DNA from 4 places in the Dechloromonas denitrificans genome. Region 1 is predicted to be linked to each of the others. Evidence: riboswitches for the same ligand, from Rfam matches in the RefSeq annotation. Region 1 holds a riboswitch; each other region holds the start of a gene.
The links. A riboswitch is a leader RNA that binds a small molecule or an ion and turns the genes downstream of it on or off. The one in region 1 is predicted to bind cobalamin.
Positions count from the first base shown of each region.

Region 1 (4,811 bases):
CAGCGTGATCGACAGGTAGATGCACAGAGTCGATTTGTGTGCGGCGAGGGATTCGAGATCTTCGCCCGGCGGCATCGGCGTGCGGCCGGCAACGCGGGTCAGGATCACCGTTTGCGTCACTTCGGGCAGGGTCAGTGTTTCGCCGGCCGCAGCCATCGAAGCCATCGCCGAGGATACGCCGGGAACGACGGCCCACTCGATGCCGGCGGCGGTCAGTGGGCGGGTCATTTCGATCAATGCACCGTACAGGCCGGGGTCGCCGGTCTGCAGGCGGATCACCGTCTGGTGCTTTTCAGCAGCGCAGATCAGCCAGTCGGTCATTTCCTCCAGCGTCATGTCCTTGGAGTCGCGGATGTCGCAGCCTTCGGGGGTAAACAAGGTTGCCGCCTGATCGACCAGTGAACCGGCAAAGAGCACGGCTCCTGACTGTTCGAGCAGCTTGCGGCCTTTGACCGTGATCAGGTCGGGGTCGCCGGGGCCGGCGCCGATGAACCAGATTTTTCCGGGCATTTATTGGCTCCCGGCGCGGTCGACCGCGAAAATCAGCTTGTTTTGCATAAATTCTCCTTGGTGGAGTCAGTGGCTGCCAGCAAGGCCAGCAGGCTGGTGGTGCAGCGGGGGCGCGGTTGGCTCGGCAGGATGCCGCGTTCGACCAGGCTTCGATGCAACACGATGGTTTCAGGGAGTGGCAGGCCGGCTGCCGCCAGCATCTCTGCCTGGCTGGCGAGTTCGCTTGCGGCGAGCGATGCCATGCAGCGACCGTCGGCCATCACATGGATGTGTTCGGCCCAGCGGTAAGCGAAATCGATGTCGTGCGTCGCCAGCAACAGCGTGATGCCGCTTTGCTGCAGGCTGTCGAGTGTCTTTTCGAGTTCTTTCTGCATGGCAGCATCGAGGCCGGCCATGGGTTCGTCGAGAATCAGCAACTCGGGCTGCATGGCCAGAACCCCGGCAATGCAGACCCGCTTTTTCTGGCCGAAACTGAGGTTGTGTACTGCTTTGTCGGCCAGCTCGGTCAGGTCGACCAAGGCCAGTGCGGCGGCGACTCGCCGTTCGACGACATCAAGCTTGAGGCCGAGGTTGAGCGGGCCGAATGAAACATCGTCTGCAACGCTGGACGAGAATAGTTGCCGGTCCGGGTCCTGGAATACCAGCCCGACCCGGCTGCGCAGGTGGCGCAAGCCACTGCGGTTGTACTCGACCGGCTTCCCGGCATAGTGAACGACGCCGGAGGACGGTTTGAGCAAACCGTTGGCGTGCTGGAAGAGGGTCGTCTTGCCGGCGCCATTGGCGCCGATCAGGACGTTGCGTGTGCCACGCCGGATACGCAGCGAGCACTGCGCCAGGCCGCGGCTGCCATCCGGGTAGCGATAGGTGACCTGGGCTAGTTCGAGCAGGATGTCGTTTTGTTCGGGCATCACAAGGCGATCGCCATCAGTATCAGCAGGCTGCTGGCCAGCACGGCGACCAGGCAGTCGCGCCGGGTGTTGGCGTAAGATTTCTCGATAAATCGCAGCGGCCCATCGTTGTTGCGTGCCTGTGCGGCAAGGTGAAGATCGTGGGCGCGTTGCCAGATTTGCAGGCTCAGGCTGGCAGCCAGTTCGCCAAGCGAGCGCAGCGAGGTTCCCGGGGTGGCATAACCGAGGCGCGCGGCCTGGGCTGTGTGCGTGCTCTGGCATGCGTCGGAAAAAACGAACAGCATGCGGTGGCAGAGCAGCATGATGTCGAGCAGCAGGGGCGGAGCCTTGAGGCGTTGCAGCAGACCCAGCAAATCGTTGAGTGGCGTGCTGGAAACAAGGAACAGCAGTGCGGCCAATGCCCCCAGCGAACGATTGCCGAGCGCGATGATTGGCCCGCTGGATTCAGGTATCAGGACGATATGCGGCAGGCTGCTGGCAGGGTTCGTTTCGAACGAGAACGCCAGCGACAGGCAACCAGGGATCAGGAACAGCGCAGCTGGGACGGCCACACGCACATACGAGCGCCAGCCAACGCCGGGGCCGAGCAGGCTGGTGGCGATCAGGAGCAGGGTGATGCCTGCTGCGGTCAACGGCTGCCGAACGGCAAAAACCGCGATCAGGCCGCCAATCGAAAAAATGCTTTTTGCGGCCGGCGAGACGTGGCGCCAGCGATTGTTCGCTGCCATTTGGTCAATCAGCATCGGGTTGCTCCACGGATTTTTGCTGATCGATTCGCTGCTGCTTTTCGCGGCTGAGCGAGACTCCCAGGTAGTAACCGATGAAGCCGGCGCCCAGTGCTGCCTGCAAAGCAAACAGCAGTGACGCGATTTCGCTGCTGGCGGGTTGCAGCAGCGGCGTAAACCAGGGCTTGTAATCCGGCGATATCTGGCTGATCAAGACTCTGGCCTTGTCATCCGTCCCCGTGAAAATGCCTGACGGCTGGCTTGCGTCGGCCGGTATCGGCGCTTTGACCAGCCAGAGCGGCAAGGCTGCGAGCAAGACAACGACCAGCAAAAGCAGTGCATTCTGATGTCGCTTCATGCGCCGCTCCGCTTTGCGGGCAAAACAGCCATGTCGCGCAACTCTTGCGGATTGAAGCGTGCCAGGGCGTTGAAAATCACGACGCTGAGCAGCCCTTCGCTGATCGCCAGCGGTATCTGGGTAATGGCAAAGATGCTGGAAAATTTGAGCAGGGCGCCGCTAAAACCGCTGACTGAGTCGGGGAATGCCAGTGCCAGCTGGACGGAAGTGGTCAGATACGTGAATAAATCGGCCAGGGCCGCAGCACAAAATACGCTGATAGAGAACGAGCAATGCAGCCCGCGCATCGTGCGAAAGGTCATGCTGGCCACCAAGGGGCCAACGATTGCCATCGAAAAGACATTGGCGCCAAGCGTAGTCAAACCGCCATGGGCCAGTAGCAACGCCTGAAACAGCAGGACAACCGTACCAATCGGGGCCATCGCGACGGGGCCGAAAAGCAGCGCGCCCAGTCCCGTACCTGTCGGGTGCGAGCTGCTGCCTGAAAGCGAGGGGAGTTTCAGGGCCGACAACACGAAGGCGAAGGCAGCGGCCACCCCGATCAGCATGCGCTGTTCCGGCTTGTCGCGAATACGCTTGCCAAGCGCCAGCAGGCCCCAGCCAATAAACGGTGCAGACGCCAGGCTCCAGCCAATGGCGTGCTCGAAAGGCAAAAAGCCCTCCATGATGTGCATTCTTCTCTCCCACAGCGAGAAATGGCAAACAGCAACAATGCGGGGAGAAGTACAGATCGGAAGAAATATCGCCGGCCAATGCCTGCGCAAATCAACAGAACCTTTCCCATCACCCCGGGGATTGGTACAGCAGTTGATTTAGGCCGGTCTTCTGGCTCGCCTTCAATCTAGTTTGCCAACCTTCCCGTGCGAACACAGTGGCGTAGGGCAAATTCGTCAGGCTTACAGCAGCGGGGGCTGCGCCGGAATGGTTGAGCTGTTGGCTCGAACGTCACCGGCTTCCCGTTTCACCCGCCCCACGACTGTGGAGCAAGGCACCTAAAACGGCGCGAGTATAGGCTGATCTGATTGCAATTGCATAGCGCAATTTTGCCGCTCTGCGGGTGGCGGGCGATTTACAGGCAATAAAAAAGCCACGGTTTGATCCGTAATGCAGTTCAGTTAAGGCTCTTTTAGGTGACGAACGGCGTAACGAGCCGGTCTGGCTTTGACGACACGGGGGCATTTTCGCCCCCGTCGTTTTTCCACGATAGCCATCTGCAACTGCAAACGCAGGCGCGCCAGATGGGACGGCAGTTTCCCCGGACTCATTCCCGCCGCCCAGATCAGTTCGTGCTGGATGATGTGCAGTGCGCGCAGGAAGCTCAGATCGGTCGGAGCGACGCGCGCTTCAGTGGCCGCCTTGGCGATTTCAAGTCTGATCAGGTTGTAGGCAATTAAGGCCCCCCAGATTTCCTGATTGACCCCTTCGGGCAAACGCGAGCGCAAGGTCAGCGCTTCGCCCAGCATCGATTGCTTGAGCTCGCGGTAGCTGGTTTCAATTTCCCAGCGCCGGCGATAGCAGTCCGCCAGATCCTGCGCTTTGAAGCGGCGGCGATCGAACAATGAGGTCAGCAGTACCCGGCTTTGACCATTGGCCGACTCGACTCGAATGGCACGGGCCTCCCAGGCCTCGGGCAGATCAGGGGCCTTGACGCGCGCTTGAGGAGATATACGCAAACGAACCCGACAATCCTCGGGCGTTCCCGACAGGACTTCGTATTGCGTGTTGGACTTGGCGGGGATCAGGTAATGCCGCTCGGTGCCCGCAGCACTCAAGCCCAACAATATTTCCGCAGAAACAAAGCCCTTGTCGAAGACGGTCAGGGAATGGTCCTCGATCCGACCGATCAGCGCCTTGGCGTAAAGCATTTCGTTCTGGCCGTATTGGCCAAACTCGATGGCCGAGACCAGATGGGTGGGCAGTGCCGTCAGGCTGACGGCACGCACCTGAGGATAGGAGGCCACTTTGCCGCTGGCGTAGCGTTGGGCACCAAAGAATTCGCGGTTCTCGGGGCTGTCCGGCACCCGAAAGGTGGTGCCATCGACCGCCCATAGCGAAAGTCCCTTCCACTGATTCGCGACCTTCTCCTGTGCGCACCAGGCTTGGGCCGTTTGCTCGAACAACCATTGCAGCGGGGCTTGGCCAAGGCGAGCCCGCGCCTGCGTGATCGCACTCTTGCAGACCGCCTCGATTCGGGTGTCGGGCAAGGCCAGATCCAGGGTGCTGAGTACTTCTTCCATCGACTGGCGACGAAACAACGCCAGGGCGATCACCAGCCAGACCACTTGCTCCGCCGGCAAACGACGGCGGCGA
Region 1 is NZ_CP075187.1:2,283,315-2,288,125, reverse strand. It holds gene cobM (precorrin-4 C(11)-methyltransferase) at 1-510, opposite strand, end outside; gene KI614_RS10855 (energy-coupling factor ABC transporter ATP-binding protein) at 543-1,418, opposite strand; gene cbiQ (cobalt ECF transporter T component CbiQ) at 1,418-2,161, opposite strand; gene KI614_RS10845 (energy-coupling factor ABC transporter substrate-binding protein) at 2,151-2,501, opposite strand; gene KI614_RS10840 (energy-coupling factor ABC transporter permease) at 2,498-3,175, opposite strand; cobalamin riboswitch at 3,299-3,512, opposite strand; gene KI614_RS10835 (IS4 family transposase) at 3,617-4,811, opposite strand, start outside.

Region 2 (4,811 bases), 1.3 Mb from region 1:
GGCGAAAACGAAGCCGACGCGGGCGCCGGCCAGACCGAAAAACTTGCCGATCGAGCGCAGCACGATCAGGTTCGGCGCTTCCGGGGTGCCGGCCAGTGCGGTCAGGCTGTCTTCCGGCGTCGGGTCCATGAAGGCTTCATCGACAATCAGCCAGCCGCCGCGCTTTTTGAGCTGGATGGCCGCGTCGACCGCGACATCGCGCGGGTGACGGCCGGCCGTCGGATTGTTCGGATTGCACATCAGCACATACGGTGTCGCCGTGGCCAGGGCGCGCGGGAGCGTGGCGTTCTGCAGGAAGCGCAGACGATGGCCGGCGCGCTGCCAGGCGTGCGGATGTTCGGCGTACAGCGGGCTGATGCAGGCAACGACGGCGCGCGGCAATAAATGCGGCAGTAACTGGATGGCGGCTTGCGAACCGGCCACCGGCAGCAGATTGCTGTTGCCGTAGTAGGCGGCGGCGGCCGCTTCCAGGCCATCGTCGTTTTCCGGCAGGCGGAGCCAGCAATCGGCCGGCATTTCTGGCACCGGCCAGCAGTTCGGGTTGATCCCGGTCGACAGGTCGAGCCAGTCGCCGAGCGGAATGTCGTATCGGACTGCGGCTTGGCGCAGGCGTCCGCCATGCTCAAGCATGCAGGATTCCAATCATGAAAAAGACGGCCAGCCACAGCCACAGGCTGCGTTGGATCAGGGTGATCGCCCGGCCAAGATCAGCGGCCAGCGGGGCCGGCCCGGTGCCGAGCGGCGGGCGGATTTCTTCCTGGCCGTGATACATCGCCGCGCCGCCGAGCAGCACGCCGAGGCTGCCGGCACCGGCTGACATGACCGGCCCGGCGTTCGGGCTTTCCCAGCCCGGCGCCTGGGTTTTCCAGCAAGCCAGCGCATTGCGCGTCCGGCCAAGCAGGGCGTAGGTCAGCGCGGTCAGGCGGGCCGGCAGCCAGTTGAGCAGATCGTCGAAACGTGCCGCAAAGCGCCCGAACAGGTTGTAGCGTTCGGTGCGGTAGCCCCACATCGCATCCAGCGTGTTGGCCAGCCGGAAGAGCAGTGCGCCGGGCCCGCCGAGCAGGGCGAACCAGAACAGCGTGCCAAAGATCGCGTCGTTGCCGTTTTCAAGCACCGATTCGACGCCCGCCTTGGCGACGCCGGACTCGTCGAGTTGCGATGTTTCACGGGAAACCATCCAGCTGACCCGCGTCCGCGCCTCGTCCAGCCGGCCTTCGCGCAACGGCCGGGCGACGGCTTCGGCGTGTTCGGCCAGGCTTTGCGCGCCGAGGGCGAAGTAGAGCAGGGCGACATCGACGGCAAAGGGCGCGAATGGCCGCAGCCAGAATGCCAGTGCAACCCATGGTCCGACAACAAGTAGCCAGGCGAGCAGGCCGCTGGAGATGTGTCGATTGTTGAGTTTCTTTTCCAGCATCGACGCCAGATTGCCGAAGCCGACCAGCGGATGCCAGCGCCGTGGCTCGCCGAGTACACGGTCGAGCAGGACAGCGGCGAGGGCGGCCAGCGGCATGGCAAAGGCGTCGATGCTGAGGTTCATTTCGGGAAAATGCCTGGCCCTTGAATGTCGGCCTGCATTTCACGCAATGCTGCGGTCAACGGCTCGTTCTGGCCGGAATCCGTGGCTCCCCATTGCTCGAAATAGACCAGATCCTCGATCGGCAAACGCGGTAGCCAGCCGGCTTTTTCCAGTTCGGGTTTGTCGTGGAAATGGCTGACATAGCCGATGCACAGGTAGGCAATCGGCACGATATGGTGCGGAATGCCGAGCGCGTCCTGCAGTTCGGCTTCATTGAAAATGCTCACCCAGCCGACGCCCAGGCCCTCGGCACGGGCGGCCAGCCAGAGATTCTGGACGGCACAGACGCTGCTGTAGAGATCCATCGTCGGGATGTGCGTGCGACCGATGACGACCGGCCCGGTACGCGTCCGGTCGCAGGTGATGCACAGGCTGATCGGCGCTTCGAGAATGCCTTGCAGCTTGAGCTTGCTGTAGATCTCACGCTTGCCGTCCGGAAACATTCGGGCCGCTTCCTGGTTGGCCTGGTCGAAGATGGCATGGACGCGTTGCTTGACCTCGTTGGAGCGCACGAGCAGGAAGTTCCACGGCTGCATGAAACCGACCGAAGGGGCGTGGTGCGCTGCCATCAATACGCGACTCAGGACATCGTCCGGCACCGGCGTCGGCAAAAACTGACCACGCACGTCGCGGCGATTGAAAATGGCTTGATAGACGGCAGCCCGATCGGCATCGGAAAAGGCGGGTGCCATTGGTGTGGCTTGGTTTTCCATGGATTCCCCTTCTGGAAAGATGTGGACTGCCGGGCCTGACAGCCTGTGATTTGCCTCCCGGCCGGTCTTCTGACTTGGATTCAGCCTGGCGATGCGCCTTCCCGGTCGGGATTCCCGTCCAGTGGCCTGATGCATCGCCCGTCATCCTTACAGCGTTGGGCACGTGGCGGATTTGCACCGCCTTCCCGATTCTCCGTCCAGTGTTGGCTGAACGGCACCCGGAGACACTCGCCCAAACAAATGGGCGGGGCTGATGGTGCCATAATTACGGACTTTTTTCACATTTGGTCGCTATGTCCTGCTTTTCACTGATGGTCCAGGGGACCACGTCGGATGCCGGTAAATCCACGCTGGTCGCGGCTTTATGCCGGATTCTCAAGCGTCGCGGGATCAATGTCGCGCCGTTCAAGCCGCAGAACATGGCGCTCAATTCGGCCGTCACCGTCGACGGTGGCGAAATCGGTCGGGCCCAGGCGCTGCAGGCGCTGGCTTGCGGCCTGTTGCCGCATACTGATTTCAACCCGGTGCTGCTCAAGCCGACGACCGACAAGAAGTCGCAGGTGATCATTCACGGCAAAGTCGCGATGGACCTCAATGCGCGCGACTACCAGGAATACAAGCCACGGGCGATGCAGGCCGTTTTGGCCTCCTGGGGGCGGTTGACCGCGCAATACGACGCGGTGATGGTCGAAGGCGCCGGATCGCCGGCCGAAATCAACCTGCGGGCGCGCGACATTGCCAACATGGGCTTTGCCGAAGCGGTCGATTGCCCGGTGATCATCGTCGCCGACATCGATCGTGGCGGCGTCTTCGCCCATCTGGTCGGGACCTTGGAACTGCTCTCGCCGTCCGAACAGAACCGGGTCAAGGGTTTCGTGATCAACCGTTTTCGCGGCGATATTTCGCTGCTGGAATCCGGCCTGACCTGGCTTGAAGAGCGTACCGGCAAGCCGGTGCTCGGCGTATTACCCTACTTGCACGGCCTGATGCTCGACGCGGAAGATGCGATTGCCACCGCTGCGGTCGACGGTAAAAAAGCGGCCCGTTTGAAAGTGATCGCGCCAGCTTATCCGCGTGTTTCGAATCACAACGATCTCGATCCGCTGCGCCTGCACCCGGAAGTCGATTTCCAATGGATCGGCCCGGGCGAAACGCCGCCGGCCGCCGATTTGATCGTCCTGCCCGGCTCCAAGGCGGTGCGTGCCGACATCGACTGGCTGCGCCAGCAGGGTTGGGCGGCGGCGATCCAGAAACACCTGCGTTACGGCGGCAAGGTCGTCGGCCTGTGCGGCGGCTACCAGATGCTCGGCCGGATGATTCACGATCCGCTCGGGCTGGAAGGCCAGCCGGGCAGCACGCCGGGGCTGGCGGCGCTCGATCTGGAAACGACGCTGGAAACCGAGAAACAGTTGCGCAATGTCAGCGGCCATCTTGCGTTGCCGGGCAATCCGGCCATGACCGGCTACGAAATTCACCTGGGCGTGACGCGCGGCGATGCTCTGGCTCAGGTCGCGGTGCAACTGGCCGATGGCCGGACGGATGGGGCGGTTTCAGCCGACAACCAGGTCTTTGCGACGTATTGCCACGGCGTTTTCGATCATCCCGAGGCGTTGACCGCGCTACTTGCCTGGGCCGGCTTGCAGGAAAGCGGGCAGGTCGATTTTGCCGCCCGGCGCGAAGCCGATCTCGACCGCTTGGCCGATTCAGTGGAAGCGGCGCTCGACTGGCAAAAAATGGCGACTTTCCTGCCGCTTTAAGACACGTTGGCCGGACTTTGCCTCAGCCGGCCGGCTTGGGCTCTTCGTGATGAATCCGCTTGAGCGCGACCTGGCGCTGGATCTCGCGGAAATCCATTTCCCGGCCGTGCAGTGCGTAATGTTTGCGGATGCTGCCGAACACCTTTTTGGCATCCGGACTGCTCATTAGTTCTTCGGTATGGCGGTCGGCCAGCTCACGATCGCCGACCGAGAGTGCGGCACGCATCACATCGAGTCGCACTGTGGCGCTGAGTTCGGTGGCGAGCAAAGCCGGGCGAAGACCGGCAAAGCGTTTCTTGCCGCGATCCGGCGAGGCCAGCGCGAGCAGTGAAGCGTAGCTGCCCTGTTCGTTGAGGCTCAGGTTCTGCAATTCCGATTCGCGAATGCCGACCAGCACTTTTTCGGCGGTAATCAGGTCGCCGGCATCGACATAGCTGCGGGCCAGGGTCAGTTGGTCGTCGGCTGAAACGGCGCCGGGCATGGTGTCGTTGGCAATGACATCGGCCATCGCCGCCCGAGCCGCCTCGCTGTCGCCATTGAGCGTTGCCGCTTCGGCCAGCAGGCGCTTGCGGACATAGTTGCGCGGGGTTTTTTTGGCCACTTCATCGAGCACCTTCTGGGCTTCTTCGTGTTCGCCCTGGGCCATGCAGATGCTGGCCTTGATGTCCGAGGCATCAAAGAAGTGTGGCGTGCCGGCGACAACGCGATCAATTTCCTCGCGCGCTTCGGTCAGCCGGTTCTGCTGGTGCAGCGAGCGTGCCACGC
Region 2 is NZ_CP075187.1:128,768-133,578, forward strand. It holds gene cobD (threonine-phosphate decarboxylase CobD) at 1-630, opposite strand, end outside; gene cbiB (adenosylcobinamide-phosphate synthase CbiB) at 623-1,537, opposite strand; gene bluB (5,6-dimethylbenzimidazole synthase) at 1,534-2,289, opposite strand; cobalamin riboswitch at 2,331-2,526, opposite strand; gene KI614_RS00625 (cobyric acid synthase) at 2,583-4,046, shown strand; gene KI614_RS00630 (response regulator) at 4,069-4,811, opposite strand, start outside.
Region 2: another riboswitch for cobalamin. It lies ahead of bluB (5,6-dimethylbenzimidazole synthase); the one in region 1 lies ahead of KI614_RS10840 (energy-coupling factor ABC transporter permease).

Region 3 (4,811 bases), 1.0 Mb from region 1:
AACATTGCTGATCCCCACGCTGAGAACCGTCCGCCCGTCACGATTCAACCAGCGGCCCATATCCTTGCTCCAGTAAAGGTCAAAAACCGCATAGCCGCCCGTTGGTCTTTCCGCCGTTGTGTTGACATCGTGCTTGCCGCGTGCCCAGCGCATGATGGGTTCAAGTTGCCCATTTCCACCCAGCTCAGCCTGCAAGCCCAAACGTCCGTTAAGCGGCGGCAGGTAGGACAGCGGCTGATTGGTTTGTGAGTCCGTGCCGCGCAGGTAGGCAAGGTCAAAATAGGCTTGAACTGACCGATTGATTTGCCAGCCGCCATCGACCTCGATGCCACGAACCCGGGCGCTGCCCACATTCTGGTTTTGAAAGGAAGCAAGGCCATTAAAGGTGATCGGCACACGGACGATGAAATCGGTGTAACGGCTATCGAAAAGGGTGATGTCCAGGCGTTTGCCCGCCCCGCTGTAGCGGGTACCTATTTCCAGCGTCTTGCCCTCTTCGGGCCGCAACTCGGGGTTCGGTACGTTGTAGCCAGTGCCCTGGCGACTGGAACCAAAGCTCTCGATAGTCGATGGCACGCGGAACGAGGTGCCGACTCCGCTCCATAGCGTGAGATTGTCGTTCCAGTGGTAGGCCAGGCTGACCTCCCCGGTCAGCGGCTGATCTGTCCGCTCGCGGTTGCGCTCATAAGCGGATTGCAGTGTCGGCGAAATGATGGGGCTGGTTTCAGTTCGGCTTTTTACGTAATCCGCTCGCCCCCCCAGCTTTGCCGACCACGCATCCGAGAAGACATAATCGAGTTGGGCGAACAGCCCGACATTGGTCTGTTCGGCATCCGGCGAGTTCTGGCTGATGGGCGTAATGACTGTCTTGCCCGTGCTCAGCGTTGTGACTTCCGAACCGGACTGAGCTCCTTTCCGCATTTCATGGAAAAAATCCGTACCGAAAGTCAGCATATGCGGGCCAAGAGGCATCAGTGCCGAGAGTTTTCCGCCATACACGATGGGGCCGTCGACGATGTTCTCGGAAACCGTCAGCTTGTTTTTTTGCGTGCGGTTCTCCGTCGTCAGCCGCGAATACAGGCTGCGCACGTACAGGCTTGCGTTGAGTTGCTCCACGCCCCAGTCTTCCTGGCGACCTGAATAAGCCAGGCGGGCATAGCGCTCACGCAGTGGGTCTTCGCGTTGGACGACCAGCGGCGAACCAGGTGCACCGCCAATCCCGCCGGCTCGACCGCTCTCCGTATCGGCCGCCTTGAGCGTCAATTCAAGGCGGTGCCCGGGCTGAAGTTGATAACCGGCGCGCAAATCAAACTGGCCAACGGTGAAATCGCTATTGGGAACAGTACCTTCCGGCGACGAAAAATTCCCTGCCGTCCGGTAGCTCACGCCTACCAGCGCATCCAGGCCATTGCCCATGGCCTGCCCTTCGAGCCGGACCGATTTCATGTCGCTGGCGCTGTTGTACTCCAGCGCCCGGAGCAAAGGGGTAAACGTAAGCGGGCCGTTGACATCACCCTTGGCCCGGCGAGTGATGACGTTAATTACGCCAACCATCGCATCCGGCCCGTAGAAAGCTGACCCTGGGCCGCGTAACACCTCTATTCGCTCGATCTGGTTGGGGTCGATCAGGTTGAATTCGAGTGTATTGCGCCCGCGAAAGCGCTCACCATCAACCAGCAGCAAGGTGCGCGGCGTATTTGAATTGAACCCGCGCATCACGATCTGGCCACCTAGCCCGCCGGAACGTGAATAGGAGACACCCGGAACGTCCTGCAAAACAGACTGCACGTTGGCGAGAGAACGGGTATCCAACGTGTCGGCGGAGATGCGCTTGATTTCGCTCTGGCCAGCACTCACCGTCACTGTGGGTAGCTCGGCAGTACGCTCGGCTGGGGCCACGTTGGAGGCTGCCTGCTTGGCACGTGCTGACCCAGAATCATCTGCGAATACGCCAGATGGTGCCAACAAAGCAATGGCACCAAGCACCGTAGCCGTCAATTTGCGCGGTTGAAAACAGGCATTTGTTGCCCGAGGGAGATATCTTTGCATGGTCAAATCCTTAAACTTGACCGTCTGCACGCGCAAAGATGACCGGCACCGACCCATGGTCGACGCATCGCTGTCACCATCCGCAACCCCGCAGACGATCCATTGCATACGCTGTGCCGATTTCTCGTACAGCAGGAATGCAGCAGGCCGGTCTCCGGGCTCGCCAGGTTTGCTACATCGCCTTCCCACGCCATCCGCACGCGTCCGGTTGGACGCCACGTCATGGCGCAGTGGCCGGTGAATCGTTGATTCACCATGATGTAGCCGCACTGGCTTACCGTTGCGGGGGCAGCCGAGGCATTGCGATCATCGCTGATCGCGCACCTCGTTCCCGTTTCACCCGTTTCGTTACCGAAACAGGCACCTGATGCAAGGGGTGACACCTTTGAAAACAGTCGGGCTGTGTCATTGCCTGAGTCGACAGTTTTTTGTGCCGATGCATCAATAAAGACGTATCGGGACGGACGAATAATACGTGTCACCAGACTAGGAGGCAATTTGTACCTGCTTGTCGATACCGGATTGATCAAGCGCCTGCTCCAGCAAACTCCGCACTGCAGCATCGGCCCAGTCCTGCTGTATGGCGGGTGAAAATACGATATCGCCTGGCAGAATCAGGCCCATTTTCGGGTTGACCGCATCTTCGCGAAAACACTGGGCGTAGCCGGTTTCGGTTTCATGGACGATGACCGAGTGCAGGCGCACGTCGGCCTCGCCGTTGGTCTTCTCGGTCATGTCCAGCAAGCGGTCGATCAGCAAGAAGAACAGCCGTGAGAATTGCTCCGCACTGGGCGAGACGGGAATGAGAATCCAGCGCTCGGAAAAGCGCTGGCAGGCGGCGATGTAGTCCGGGTCGTCGCCCGACCAGAGGGCGACGGCGTGGTCGAAGGCATCGATCAGCGTGCGCGGGCCGTGTTTCAGCAGGCCGAAGTCGTAGACCATTTGGCCGTGGTCGAGCGCGTGGGCTTCGAGCAGTAGTTCGACTTTGTACGAGTGGCCGTGGATCGAATGCGAGCAACGCCGCGTGCTGCAGCCGCGCACGATGTGGGCGTTCTCGAACTTGAACAGTTTGCGGATCAGCATGCTGCCTCGCTGCCGGGCGGCTGCGCTTCCTGCCGCAGCCGGGCGATGACTTCGGCCAGCGGCAAGCTGCCAAGGTCTTCGCCGGCCCGCGTGCGCAGTGCGACGCGACCCTCGGCTTTTTCCTTGTCGCCGACGACGAGCAGGTAAGGCATTTTCTGCAGTGTGTATTCACGGATCTTGTAGCCGATCTTTTCGTTGCGCAGATCGATCGCGGCACGTAGCCCGGCCTTTTTCAAGACTTTCAGCACGCTTTGCGCATAGTCGGCCTGCCCTTCGCTGATATTCAGCACGACGGCTTGCTGCGGTGCCAGCCAGAGCGGAAAGAGGCCGCTGTAATGCTCAATCAGGATGCCGGTGAAGCGCTCCAGTGAACCGAACAGCGCCCGGTGCAACATGACGGGACGTTCGCGTTCGCCCTGTTCGCTGATGTAGCTGATGTCGAAGCGCTCGGGCAGGTTGAGGTCGACCTGCAGCGTGCCGCATTGCCAGTCGCGGCCGATGGCGTCGCGCAGCACGAATTCCAGCTTCGGGCCGTAGAAGGCGCCTTCGCCGGGATTGATCCGGTATTCGATGCCCATCCGGTCGAGCGCCCCGGACAGCGCGCCTTCGAGCTGGTCCCAGGTGTCGTCGCTGCCGATGCGGTTGGCCGGTCGGGTGGATAGCTTGACGGCGACATCGTCGAAGCCGAAATCGCGGTAGATGGCGAAGACCAGGGCGATGGTGCTCGCGCATTCGTCCTGCATCTGGGTCGGTGTGCAGAAGATGTGCGCGTCATCCTGGGTGAAATGGCGCACGCGCAGCAGACCGTGCAATGCGCCGGACGGTTCGTAGCGATGTACCTTGCCGAATTCGGCCATGCGCAGCGGCAGGTCGCGGTAGCTTTTCAGCCCCTGAGCAAAGAGGGAAACGGCGCCCGGGCAGTTCATCGGCTTGAGGGCGAAGACGCGCTCGTCCTCGGTGGTCGTCGTGAACATCGCCTCGCGGTAGTTGAACCAGTGGCCGGAAGTTTCCCACAGGCTGCGGTCCATCACGTCGGGCGTATTGACCTCGACATAATCGGCGCGCTCCTGCTGCGTGCGCATGTAGCCGATCAGTTGCTGGAACAGGGTCCAGCCTTTCGGGTGCCAGAACACCGAACCGGGCGCGCAGTCGTCGAAATGGAACAGGTCAAGCTGGGCACCGAGCTTGCGGTGATCGCGCTTGCCGGCTTCTTCTAGGCGAGTCAGATAGCCCTTGAGCGCCTTGGCATCCGGCCAGCAGGTGCCGTAGATACGCTGCAGCATGGCGTTTTTGGCATCGCCGCGCCAATAGGCGCCGGCCACCTTGGTCAGCTTGAAGGCCTGCAGCTTGCCGGTGCTCGGCACATGCGGGCCACGACAGAGGTCTTCGAAATCGCCCTGGGCATACAGCGACAAGGTTTCGCCTTCGGGGATGGTGCGGATCAGTTCGGCCTTGTAGGACTCGCCGAGTTGCTCGAAATGGGCGATGGCTGCGTCGCGCGGCAGTTCGCGCCGGCTGAGCGGCAGATCGGCGGCGGCGAGTGCCTGCATGCGGGCTTCGATCTGAGCCAGATCGTCGGGGGTGAAAGGGCGCTCGAAAGCGAAGTCGTAGAAAAAGCCATCCTCGATCACCGGGCCAATGGTGACCTGGGCGCTCGGATAAAGCTGTTTGACGGCCAT
Region 3 is NZ_CP075187.1:1,260,063-1,264,873, forward strand. It holds gene KI614_RS05860 (TonB-dependent receptor) at 1-2,157, opposite strand, end outside; cobalamin riboswitch at 2,177-2,432, opposite strand; gene KI614_RS05865 (6-pyruvoyl trahydropterin synthase family protein) at 2,536-3,132, opposite strand; gene thrS (threonine--tRNA ligase) at 3,126-4,811, opposite strand, start outside.
Region 3: another riboswitch for cobalamin. It lies ahead of KI614_RS05860 (TonB-dependent receptor); the one in region 1 lies ahead of KI614_RS10840 (energy-coupling factor ABC transporter permease).

Region 4 (4,811 bases), 1.6 Mb from region 1:
CCGATGTCTTCGATCGCATCTTGTTCGATGATGATGCCGCGCAGTCCGAATCCGCCGACTGCCAACAAGGCAATGACTGATAAAGCCAGCAGCAAGACGAGTCTTTGTTTGATGTTCATGGTTGAAGCCCCTTGGTTGTTTTTGGGTTTATGGCCGATCAGCCGATCAGTCTCCATGGTCGGCTTATTACTGACAGCTTATTCTGTTCTAGTTGTAATGGAACTGCAATTGCACTTTTACCCACTTTGGCGGCACTTTAATAGAATCATCTCTTTCCCTCGAAAACTCGCGTCTTTGCTATATCGCCGCCATACTGTCGGCTTGTTCAAGGGACATGTTCCGACATGGTTGTGACAAATATTCGATTTGTGATTGAAAAACTCGATCTTTATACAAAGCTGATGCGGCTCGACAAGCCGATCGGCATCCTGCTGTTGCTTTGGCCGACCCTCTGGGGGTTGTGGCTGGCCGCGGCGGCCTGGCCTGACTGGACGGTCCTGTCGGTATTCGTGCTTGGCACCGTGCTGATGCGTTCGGCCGGATGCGTGATCAACGATTATGCCGACCGTGATTTCGACAAGCATGTCGAGCGTACCCGGGAGCGTCCCCTGACGGCTGGGCGGGTGACGGTTCGAGAAGCCATGGCCCTGTTTGCCGGTCTTTCCCTGCTGGCTTTTGCGCTCGTCCTGATGCTCGGCAATCCGCTGGTAATCGCCTTGTCGATCCCGGCCGTCTTCCTGGCTGCGAGCTATCCTTTTACCAAGCGCTTCCTGGCCATTCCGCAAGCGTATCTGGGGATTGCCTTTGGTTTCGGCATCCCGATGGCCTACGCCGCACAACTCGGTCAGGTGCCGGCCGAAGCCTGGTGGCTGCTGCTGGCCAATGTTTTCTGGGCGGTCGCCTACGATACCGAATATGCCATGGTCGACCGTGACGATGACCTGAAAATCGGCATCAAGACGTCGGCGATTACTTTTGGCCGGTTCGATGTGGCAGCGGTCATGGCCTGCTACGGCATGACCTTGCTGCTGCTTGGCTGGATTGGCCATGGGCGGGGTTGTGGCCCGGTTTTCTTTCTGGCGCTGGGCATTGCTGCCGGGATCATGGCGGTTCATTACCGCTGGATTCGTCGGCGCGAGCGCATGGCGTGCTTCAAGGCTTTCTTGCATAACAACTATGTCGGCGCGGTGATTTTTGTCGGCATTGCACTGGATTTCTGGCTCAAATGAAATATCACGACTTGCGCGACTTCATGTCGCAACTGGAAAAGACCGGTGAATTGAAGCGTGTCACGGTCGACGTCGATACGCGCCTCGAAATGACCGAGATCTGCGACCGCGTGTTGCGCGCCGAGGGGCCGGCCATTCTCTTCGAGCAGCCGGTCAGCGGTTCGACCCGGCACGACATTCCGGTCCTCGCCAACCTGTTCGGCACGCCCAAACGCGTTGCGCTCGGCATGGGCGAGGAGTCGGTGCAGGCCTTGCGCGAGGTCGGCAAGCTGCTCGCCTACCTGAAGGAGCCGGAGCCGCCGAAAGGCCTCAAGGATGCCTGGGACAAGCTGCCCATCCTCAAGCAGGTTTTGAATATGGCACCGAAAACGGTGTCGACCGCGCCGTGCCAGGAAATCGTCTGGGAAGGCAAGGATGTCGATCTGGCGCGCCTGCCGATCCAGCATTGCTGGCCGGGTGACATCGCACCGCTGATCACCTGGGGCCTGGTCGTCACCAAGGGGCCGCACAAGAACCGGCAGAATCTCGGCATCTACCGCCAGCAGGTGCTCGGCCCGAACAAGGTGATCATGCGCTGGCTGGCGCATCGCGGCGGCGCACTCGATTTTCGCGAGCACCAGCTGGCCAATCCCGGCCAGCCTTTCCCGGTCGCCGTCGTGCTCGGCTGCGATCCGGCGACCATTCTTGGCGCGGTAACGCCGGTGCCGGATTCGCTGTCGGAATACCAGTTCGCCGGCCTGCTGCGCGGCGGCAAGACCGAACTGGTCAAATGCATCGGCTCGGCTCTGCAGGTGCCGGCCTCGGCCGAAATCGTGCTGGAGGGCGTGATTCATCCCGATGAAATGGCGCTCGAAGGGCCGTATGGCGACCACACCGGTTACTACAATGAGCAGGCCGAATTCCCGGTCTTTACGGTCGACCGCATCACGATGCGCAAAAAGCCGATCTACCACAGCACCTACACCGGCAAGCCGCCCGACGAGCCGGCCGTGCTCGGCGTTGCGCTGAACGAAGTGTTCGTGCCCCTGCTCCAGAAGCAGTACCCGGAAATCGTCGATTTCTACCTGCCGCCGGAAGGCTGCTCGTACCGGATGGCCATCGTCAGCATCAAGAAGGCTTACCCCGGCCACGCCAAGCGCATCATGTTCGGCATCTGGTCCTTCCTGCGCCAGTTCATGTACACCAAGACGATCATCGTGGTGGATGACGACATCGACATCCGCGACTGGAAGGAAGTGATCTGGGCGATGACGACGCGCATGGACGCGACGCGCGACACGACGCTGGTCGACAACACGCCGATCGACTACCTCGACTTCGCATCGCCGGTGGCCGGCCTCGGCTCCAAGATGGGCCTGGATGCCACCAACAAGTGGCCGGGTGAAACGACGCGCGAATGGGGGCGGCCGATTGTCATGGACGACGGCGTCAAGAAGCGAGTCGATTCAATGTGGCAGGAACTAGGCCTTTAGGATGGATTGACCCACAGCGCACCGCCTTGAGAGAATCCGCGCTCCTGTTGGAATCGAAATACGGAACACGGTGCAAATCCGTGGCGGGCCCGCCGCTGTAACCGGGGACGAAGACTGCATGGTCGCCAGACCAGCCACTTGCGAGGCTTACCTCGCCGGGAAGGCGCAGCGCTTCGGCTGATCCGGAAGCCAGAAGACGATTCGATTCCTGACTGGAGCCAAGGCAAGGGCTCCGGCTGACCGCATGCGAAAAACGTGTGGTCAGCCGGGGCCCTTTTTGTTTTTGTCTTCCCGAGGAGTGGAAAATGTCCCAGATCGTCTCTCAAGTCGCGTCCAACGCCGTTGAAACCCAGCCGGCCACTGCGCAGCAAGCGCAGCCTGTCGCCCCGACCATCGCCATCCGCAAGAGCTGCAATCCGGACGGTATCGGCCTGTCGCACTATGTGCTGATGGACCGGAAGGCGGCCAAATGAACGCAGTGCTCACCGAGCGTGCCGCCCGCGGCACGCTTTTCCAGCCGGTCGATATCGGCCACCCGGTCTATGCTGCGGTGACCGATCCGCAAACCGCCTTCTGGGCGCTGGTCGACAAGACCCGGGCCCACGAAGCCGGCCGCGATCCGGCGCTGCTTGCCGCCTACGGCGCCAAGGCCGAACAGTTCGCGCAGGAGCTGCATGCCTTGCGCTTCGGCCTCAAACCTTCCGGCGTTTATTTGAACCCGACCGAGCGCTGCAATCTCAACTGCACCTACTGCTACCTGCCCGATACCCAGCGCAGCGGCGGCAGCCACATGCCGGTCGAGACGCTGCTCGCCTCGCTCGGCAAGCTGCGCGACTACTTCCGTTCGGTGATGCCGCCCGACCGCAAGCCACGGGCCATTTTCCACGGCGCCGAGCCGCTGATGAACGCGCCGGCCGTCTTCGAAGCCATTGATGCCTTCGCCGACGATTTCGTCTTCGGTCTGCAGACCAACGGCACCTTGCTCGACGACAAGGCGCTCGACTTCCTGACCTCGCGCAATGTCAGCATCGGCCTGTCGCTGGATGGTCCGGTGGCGGACATTACCGACGCCACCCGGCGGACCTGGGGCGGCAAGAGCGTGCACGCCAAGGTGCTGCGGGCGATGGAGAAGCTGCGCGGCTACGGCTCGTGGAGCGTCATCACGACCTGCACGACCGAAAACCTGCCCTACCTGACGCGCATGGTCGAACTGTTCCATGCCTATGAAGTGCCGACCTGCATGCTCAACACCCTGCGCTGCACCTTGCCCGGTGCCCGTGGGGTCAAGCCGGCCGACGGCGACATGGCCAAAGCCTTCTTCGCCGCGATGGACCGGACCTATGAGCTCTACCAGGAAACCGGGCGCAAGCTGATGGTGGCCAATTTCGCCAATATCCTGATCGGCATTCTGGCCCCGACGGCGCGTCGGCTGATGTGCGACATCTCGCCCTGCGGCGGCGGCCGTGCCTTCTTCGCGCTGGCCGCCGACGGCAGCCTCTACCCGTGCAGCGAGTTCATCGGCCTGCCGCGCTTCAACGGCGGCAGCCTGCTGACCGGCGGCGTCGAGGCGGCGCTAGCTTCGGCTGCCTTCAAGGAGGTGACGACGCGTGACGTCGACCGGTTCAGCCCGTGCGGCGACTGCGCGATCCGCCACTTCTGCGGCTCGCCGTGCCCGGCTGAAGCGGTCGAGATGAACGGCGGCATGGACAAGATCGGTGCCTTCTGCGATTTCTACAAGGAGCAGGTCAATTACGCCCTGCGCCTGATCGCCGACGGCAAGGCCGATGACTATCTGTGGGACGGCTGGGACGAGGGGACGGAAACCGTTTTTGCGCTGAGTTGAGTCCGAAGGGGGAGGGCGCTTTAAGATGGCGTACTCTCCCTTTTTCGCTGGTGCTGCTGTCGATGACTTCCCCGCTTGCCATTTATCCGACCGATCTGACCTCGCCGCAGCATGCTCTAGCCTTCATCGACTTGCTCGAACACTACGCCCGTGACCCGATGGGCGGCGGCGAGGGGCTTGCCGATTACGCCAGGACGCATCTGGTCGAACAACTGAAAAACTTGCCGACTTTCCACGGTGCACTGGCGTTTTTGGGCAAAAAACCGG
Region 4 is NZ_CP075187.1:429,448-434,258, forward strand. It holds gene KI614_RS02095 (methyl-accepting chemotaxis protein) at 1-119, opposite strand, end outside; gene ubiA (4-hydroxybenzoate octaprenyltransferase) at 345-1,229, shown strand; gene ubiD (4-hydroxy-3-polyprenylbenzoate decarboxylase) at 1,226-2,701, shown strand; cobalamin riboswitch at 2,733-2,922, shown strand; gene cbpA (modified peptide precursor CbpA) at 3,007-3,174, shown strand; gene cbpB (peptide-modifying radical SAM enzyme CbpB) at 3,171-4,544, shown strand; gene KI614_RS02120 (GNAT family N-acetyltransferase) at 4,607-4,811, shown strand, end outside.
Region 4: another riboswitch for cobalamin. It lies ahead of cbpA (modified peptide precursor CbpA); the one in region 1 lies ahead of KI614_RS10840 (energy-coupling factor ABC transporter permease).